Regions from separate parts of the Pantoea sp. S18 genome, predicted to be linked through region 1. Evidence: predicted binding sites of a transcription regulator. Region 1 holds the regulator's gene; the other holds the start of a gene.

What was found. The regulator CRP, encoded in region 1, controls carbon source genes, mostly activating them, when cyclic AMP is high. The targets are predictions, from matches to a motif close to ATGTGANNNNNNTCACAT.
Region 2: the regulator CRP is predicted to act here: its motif matches at 1,890-1,907, upstream of VIJ98_RS09110 (6-phosphofructokinase).

The regions. Positions count from the first base shown of each region.
Region 1 is NZ_CP142688.1:3,927,330-3,930,971, forward strand. It holds gene VIJ98_RS18315 (phosphoribulokinase) at 1-300, shown strand, start outside; gene VIJ98_RS18320 (OsmC family protein) at 352-756, opposite strand; gene crp (cAMP-activated global transcriptional regulator CRP) at 1,061-1,693, shown strand; gene VIJ98_RS18330 (YccS/YhfK family putative transporter) at 1,752-3,642, shown strand, end outside.
Region 2 is NZ_CP142688.1:1,962,274-1,965,915, forward strand. It holds gene dld (D-lactate dehydrogenase) at 1-1,606, opposite strand, end outside; gene VIJ98_RS09110 (6-phosphofructokinase) at 2,042-3,022, shown strand; gene VIJ98_RS09115 (PTS sugar transporter subunit IIB) at 3,033-3,347, shown strand; gene VIJ98_RS09120 (PTS sugar transporter subunit IIC) at 3,340-3,642, shown strand, end outside.

The DNA of each region.
Region 1 (3,642 bases):
ATTAACTTCATCACGCCGCAGTTCTCGCGCACCCACATTAACTTCCAGCGCGTGCCGACCGTTGATACCTCAAATCCGTTTGCCGCCCGCGAAATTCCCTCGCTCGACGAAAGCTTCGTGGTGATTCATTTTCGCGGTCTGGAAGGCATCGCGTTCCCCTATCTGCTGGCGATGATTCAGGGATCGTTTATTTCCCACATCAATACGCTGGTGGTGCCGGGCGGCAAAATGGGATTGGCGATGGAGCTGATTATGCTGCCGCTGGTTCAGCGACTGATTGAAGGGAAACGGATTGAGTAGGTTTGGTGCGGGCTGTGAAAAGGGAGGCATGAATGCCTCCCCTACGACCGATTACAACTCGACAACCTCATAGCTGTGGGTAATTTCCACGCCTTTACCAAGCATGATCGCCACCGAGCAATATTTTTCTGCCGACAGGTCAACCGCGCGCGCAACCGCTTTATCGCTCAACGCTTTGCCGCTGACAATAAAATGCAGGTTGATGGTGGTAAAAATGCGTGGCGCCTCTTCACGGCGTTCTGAGGTGAGTTTCACTTCGCAATCGGCCACATCGCTGCGCCCTTTTTGCAGGATCGACACCACATCAATGGCGCTACAGCCGCCTGCGGCCATCAGCACCATCTCCATTGGACTTGGCGCTTTATCACCGGAATTACCGTCCATTAATACCTGATGGCCAGATGAGGATTCTCCGAGAAAGGTAAGACCTTCCACCCATTTCACTCGTGCCTGCATTATTCTCTCTCCTGAAGCGGCGGTTTTGCCGCCAGAGTACGCTTTCACCTGACAAACAGCAATCCAGAGTAATCCCCCTTTTGCTGAAGCGAGACAACACAAGACAGCTCGCAAAAGCTGTGCTACAAACAGTGCTGAAAATATTTTCGTCATCACAGACGAAGGCCGGAAGAATCAAAAGCGTAGCTTAAGAGTCCACCCGGAATAATTTTTCCATTACTGGAAACGCTCGACGATTAAACCGCCTGACAGGGAAAAATGCCCCCTGTATTTTGGGCACGATTACAACAGAGGATAATAGCGAATGGTTCTCGGCAAACCGCAAACAGACCCTACACTCGAATGGTTCCTGTCCCATTGCCATATTCACAAATATCCATCCAAAAGCACGCTCATCCATCAGGGTGAGAAAGCGGAAACGCTGTACTACATCGTAAAAGGTTCCGTAGCGGTACTGATTAAAGATGAAGAAGGCAAAGAGATGATTCTCTCCTACCTCAATCAGGGAGATTTCATCGGCGAACTCGGTCTTTTCGAAGAAGGCCAGGAACGTAGTGCCTGGGTACGTGCGAAGTCTGCCTGCGAAGTGGCTGAAATTTCATACAAAAAATTCCGTCAGCTGATTCAGGTAAACCCGGATATTTTAATGCGACTTTCGTCGCAAATGGCGCGTCGTCTGCAAGTCACATCTGAGAAAGTGGGCAACCTTGCCTTCCTCGATGTAACCGGACGTATCGCGCAAACGCTGCTAAATCTGGCCAAACAGCCAGATGCGATGACTCACCCAGACGGGATGCAAATCAAAATTACCCGTCAGGAGATTGGTCAGATCGTGGGCTGCTCACGCGAAACCGTGGGCCGTATCCTGAAAATGCTGGAAGATCAGAACCTGATCTCCGCACACGGTAAAACCATCGTCGTTTACGGCACCCGCTAATTTCTTCTCACCCACGGCGTGATGGCAACATCGCGCCGTTTCTATTTGCGATGAGCTGATGTGGCGCCGAATCATCTATCATCCCGAAGTTAACTATGCGCTGCGGCAAACGCTGGTGCTGTGCCTGCCTGTGGCTCTCGGCTGGCTGTTTGGCGATCTGCAAAAAGGTCTGCTGTTCTCGTTAGTGCCTGCCTGCTGCAACATGGCGGGGCTGGATACGCCGCACAAACGCTTCTTCAAACGCCTGATTGTGGGTGGTTCGCTGTTTGCCACCGGCAGTTTCCTGATGCAAATCCTTACTGCTTACCAGATTCCGTTGCCGCTGATTTTGCTGGCGCTGCCGCTGCTGATTGGCGTGACCGGCGAAATCGGTCCGCTGCATGCGCGCTTACTGCCCGCAACGCTCATCGCCGCCATCTTTACGCTCAGCTTAGTGGGACGCATGCCGATGTGGGTGCCGCCGCTGCTCTACATCGGCGGCACGCTGTGGTACGGCTTATTCAACTGGTTCTGGTTCTGGCTGTGGAAAGAGCAGCCGATGCGCGAATCGCTCAGCCTGCTGTTCCGCGAGCTGGCCGATTATTGCGATGCCAAATATACCTTACTGACGCAGCTGACCGATCCAGAAAAAGCGCTGCCACCGCTGCTGGCGCGTCAGCAAAAGGCGGTCGATCTCATCACCACCTGCTACCAGCAAATGCATATGCTGTCGGCCAGCCGCGATAACAGCCACAAACGCCTGACGCGCGCTTTCCAGGTGGCGCTGGATTTACAGGAACACATCTCGGTGAGTTTGCATCAGCCTGAAGAGGTGCAGAGGCTGGTTGAAGAGAGCCACGCCGAAGCGGTGATTCGCTGGAACGCCAAAATCATCTCGGCGCGACTGCGCGTGCTGGCGGATGCGATTCTCTACCATCAGCTGCCAGACCGTTTCCACATGGAGAAACAGCTCGGCGCGCTGGAGAAAATTGCGCGCCAGCATCCGGATAATCCGGTCGGTAACTTCTGCCTGTATCACTTCAGCCGCATCGCCCGCGTATTGCGTACGCAGAAGCCGCTCTACACGCGTGACCTGATGGCCGATCGCCAGCGCCGTTTGCCGCTGTTGCCGGCGCTGCGCAGTTATCTGTCATTCAAATCCACCGCGTTGCGCACGGCGGCACGCTTCGCCGTGATGCTGATGTTTGGCAGCTCGCTGGCGCTGTTCTTCAACATCCCCAAACCTTACTGGATTCTGATGACCATCATGTTCGTCAGCCAGAACGGTTACAGCGCGACGCGCGTGCGCATCCAGCACCGTGCACTGGGCACCTTTGCCGGTTTGCTGATCGCCGCCGCCTCGTTACGGCTGGCGGTGCCGGAATCAATCACGCTGCTGTTTATGCTGGGGATCACGCTGGCGAGTTATCTGATTACGCGTAAATATTACGGCTGGTCGATGATTGGCTTCACCGTCACGGCGGTGTATTCGCTGCAGCTGCTGTCGCTCAACGGCGCACAGTTTCTGCTGCCGCGCATGATGGATACCTTGATGGGCTGCTTGATTGCCTTCGCCGGGATGATTTGGCTGTGGCCGCAGTGGCAAAGCGGGCTGCTGCGCAAGAACGCGCACGATGCGCTGGAAGCCTATCAGGAAGCTCTGCGAATGTTGTTGGGACCGGAACAGTCGCCGGAGAAACTGGCATATCAGCGCATGAAGGTTAATCAGGCGCACAACGCGCTGTTCAACTCATTGAACCAGGCATCGAGCGAGCCAGGCTTTAATTTGCAATACCTGAAAGATATGCGCATGTGGGTTACGCACAGTCAGTTTATCGTCGAGCATATTAACGCCATGACGATTCTGGCGCGTGAGCACACCATGTTGACGGCGAAGCTAGCGGAACGTTATCTGCAATCCTGTGAAATCGCGCTGCAGCGTTGTCAGCAGCGGCTGGCGTATGACGGGC
Region 2 (3,642 bases), 2.0 Mb from region 1:
CACACGATGCCTGATAAAGATGACCGACATTGTGCTCGGCAGGATACTTCGCGCCGCGCTGTTCCAGATAGCGCTTCACCTCTTCCTTAAACACTTTCACGTCGTAGCCCGGTTTCAGCACGTAATCCTGATGATTGACGAAGCAGAAGAAGTGCCCGCAGCAGGAATCAACCTGTACCTGGGCCGCCAGATGATCCGGCAGCGTCAAACGCCATGCGTCGTCATTGCGGCGCAGCGCCACGTCAAATGCCACCAGCCGTTCGTTAGGGTTGTAGCCCAGCGCATCGCAGTAGGAAATGGTGCAGCCGCCGACGCCGAAACGCACCAAAAACGCGTCCGCCGCTTCACGCGCATTGCAACGGAAAAAGCCGCCTGGCTGCTCAGCAAAGAACTGCTGTAACAAGCTCTGTAACTCATCGGTTTGTGGCGACTCGACTTTGATCATCAGATGATGTTGATACTCGCTGCGGTAATCCATGATGCGCGGCGCGATAAAGCTAGGCGTCAGCTGGTTAAAGAATTGCAGCACCCGATCAACAAAATTGCGCGGCAGGAACTTCAGGTGGCTGACGCGCACATCCCATTTGGCTTTGTTGGCCATCATCTGCGGAATGGCCTGCGGTCCCAGTTTGCGGATCGCCAGATACATATGCTTGGCGTAGCGCACGGTTAAATCGAAGGCGTTGCGATGGATATATTCCGCCTGCAGCGGCAGCTCGCTCATCCTGGTTAGCAGGAAACGGCGCAGTGCCACCAGCACGCTCTCATCATTAGTGCCGATGTAGAAGGTATCGCTGCCGGTGCTGGCTTCGAAGGTCGGCAAGCGCACGGCGAACACCACCACTTTACCGGCGCTGCCTGAGCTGTCGTGTAAGTAATGCAGATCGCCATTGAAACGCGCCGGGGAATCTGCGGCCACATCTCGCAGGCGGTAGGCATAATCATCCGCCCAGATTTTTCCCTGCCAGTCGGGCTGCTCACCGGTTTGATAGCGCTGCTGCGTCAGGTTTTCCAGCATCACTTCTGGCGTGTCGCCCAACTCGATGCCGAGATGGTTGACCATCTCTAAACGACCATCGTCATGAATGCGGGCGAACAAGGATTTTTCGGTGAAAGCGGGGCCGCGTCGAATCAGCGAGCCACCGGAATTATTACAAATCCCGCCGACCACCGACGCGCCGATGCAGGATGATCCAATCACCGAGTGTGGCTCACGACCGAGCGGCTGCAAGGTGTGCTCCAGTTCGGTCAAGGTGGTGCCGGGGAAAGCAATCACCTGACGCACCTGATCAATCACCTGCACGCCTTTGAGCTGGCGGGTGCTGATAATCACGATATCGCGGTCATAATCATTGCCGTCGGGCGTTGAGCCACCGGTGACGCCGGTATTCGAGGCCTGCATCAGCACAATGACATCGTGCGCCACGCAAACCTGCAGCGTTTGCCACAGCTGCAACAGTGTTTGCGGTAACGCCACCGCCAACGCTTCACCGCGTCCGACGCGGAATCCCTTTATGTACCAGGCTTTATCATCCGCATGGGTTAATACCTGTTTCTCGCCAACCACCTCTGCCAACTTACGCAACATATCCTTCTGCATGCTCATTTTTTCTCTTCTTTATTCTTTATCTGCCACGGTATTGGACAAGTGCATCGGCATTGAGTCAATCATTCACTGGCCCTGACGCATAAATAACGCACGTAATCATTATCCCTTTATCTGATACGGAATAAGCGTCAGGAACCGATAAAAATGCGCGGGAAATCACAAAATAGATCGAAAGAAAAACAGCGAGTAGGGTGTTTATTTAATCCGCCGGTTTTACTGCGAAAAATGAATATAACCATATGATTTTATTTGTTATTAATGATTTAAGGTGAAAAATGGCATGTGATTTATATCACAAAATTTTGCCTGTATTGGATGCTGTCAATGATCTCACTCGGGGAATTCATCGCAAAAGTGTGACATTCGTTGCAAATAACAATGTCGTTAATCGGAAGAATGAATTCCAGACGTACAGCATAAAGGATGATGACAATGAGAATTGGCATGGTGATCAGCGGTGGCGATGTTACCGGGATTAATAACTTTGTGTATCAAATATCGCGCTTAACTAAGGCGGAAATGGTGTTATTTAACGGTGGCATTCCGGGCCTGCTGGAAAATAATCACCAGGAAATATCCCAGCGCGATTTAGTGGATTACGCCATCGCTGCTATTCCGGTGATGCAATCGGGACGAACCAATAGAAAATTAATTCGTCCGGAATATGAAATCATCGCCAAACATCTTAAGTCGCTGCGCATCGATGTATTAATTATGGCGGGGGGCGATGGATCATTACAATTCCTGCATACGCTAAGCGAATTTGGCGTTAACTGTTTTGGCGTTGGCATGACCATCGATAACGATGTGTTTGGCAGTGATTACAGCATCGGTTTCTCCACCGCCTGCGAGCAGGTTTTAAAAGAGGTGGCGAAATTACGCAATACCGGCCGCGCCTTAACCGGTCGAGTGTTTATGGTGGAACTGCTGGGCGGTTATTGCGGTGAATTAACCTTGCAGTCGGCGATCAAATCCAATGCGGATTTCGCGCTGATTCCGGAATGCCAGATTGCACCACAAGAGCTGGCCGAGCGCATCACGCAGCGGCTGGCGGCGCAGAACAGCGTCATTATTTTATGTTCGGAAGGCTACACCCGTGAATATTCGCCGGGCTTTCAGGGCGCTATCGATACCTTAATTAAACAAATTGAACCGTTAATTGGTGTGCGTATTCGTAAAACAATTATCGGTTATGGCCTGCGTAATGGCGATCCTACCTGTGAAGAGATTTATCAGGGCACCATTATGGCCAGTGAAGTCGCGCGTTGTATTCAGTCGGGAATGCGCAACAAAGCGGTGATTATTAATGGCAATAATCGACCGATTCCGATTGATTTAATAAGCATGAAAAAACGCCTGGTCGATACGGAAGGGCATCATTATAAACTCGCTAAACAACTGCAAATTCTGTGAGGAAATAGCCATGCTGAAAATATTATGTGTCTGTGGATGTGGTTTGGGTTCAAGCTTTGCGATTGAGATGAGCGCCAAGTCGGTATTAAAAAAACTCGAAATTGATGCTGATATCGATCACACCACCATTTCTGAAGCCAACGCCTTTAAATCCGACATGATTTTAACCCAGAAAGCCTTTGCTGATGTGTTAAATGCCGATGCCAGCCCGGAACAGATCAAACGGGTGATTATTCTCAATAAGCTGACCGACAAAGCGGAAATTGAAGAGAAAATCGTGGCGTTTATGAAAGAACGTAACTTAAAGGTTGCTAATCATGAATAGTGTGATCGACTTCCTGGTAAAAGACTTATTGGGACAGGCATCAATTCTGATCGCCTTTATTGCCCTGATTGGTCTGCTACTGCAAAAAAAATCAGCGGGCAAGGTGGTGGAAGGCACCTTTAAAACCCTGCTTGGTTTCTTAATTATGATGGCCGGTATCAACATTATTGTCGGTACGCTGACCTTCCTGAACACCATTTTCACCCACGGTTTTGGCATGCAGGGTTATATCACTGACGTTGCCGCCATTGCCGGGTTAGCAAACCGCGAGCTGGGTTCAGAAGTGGCGCTGACG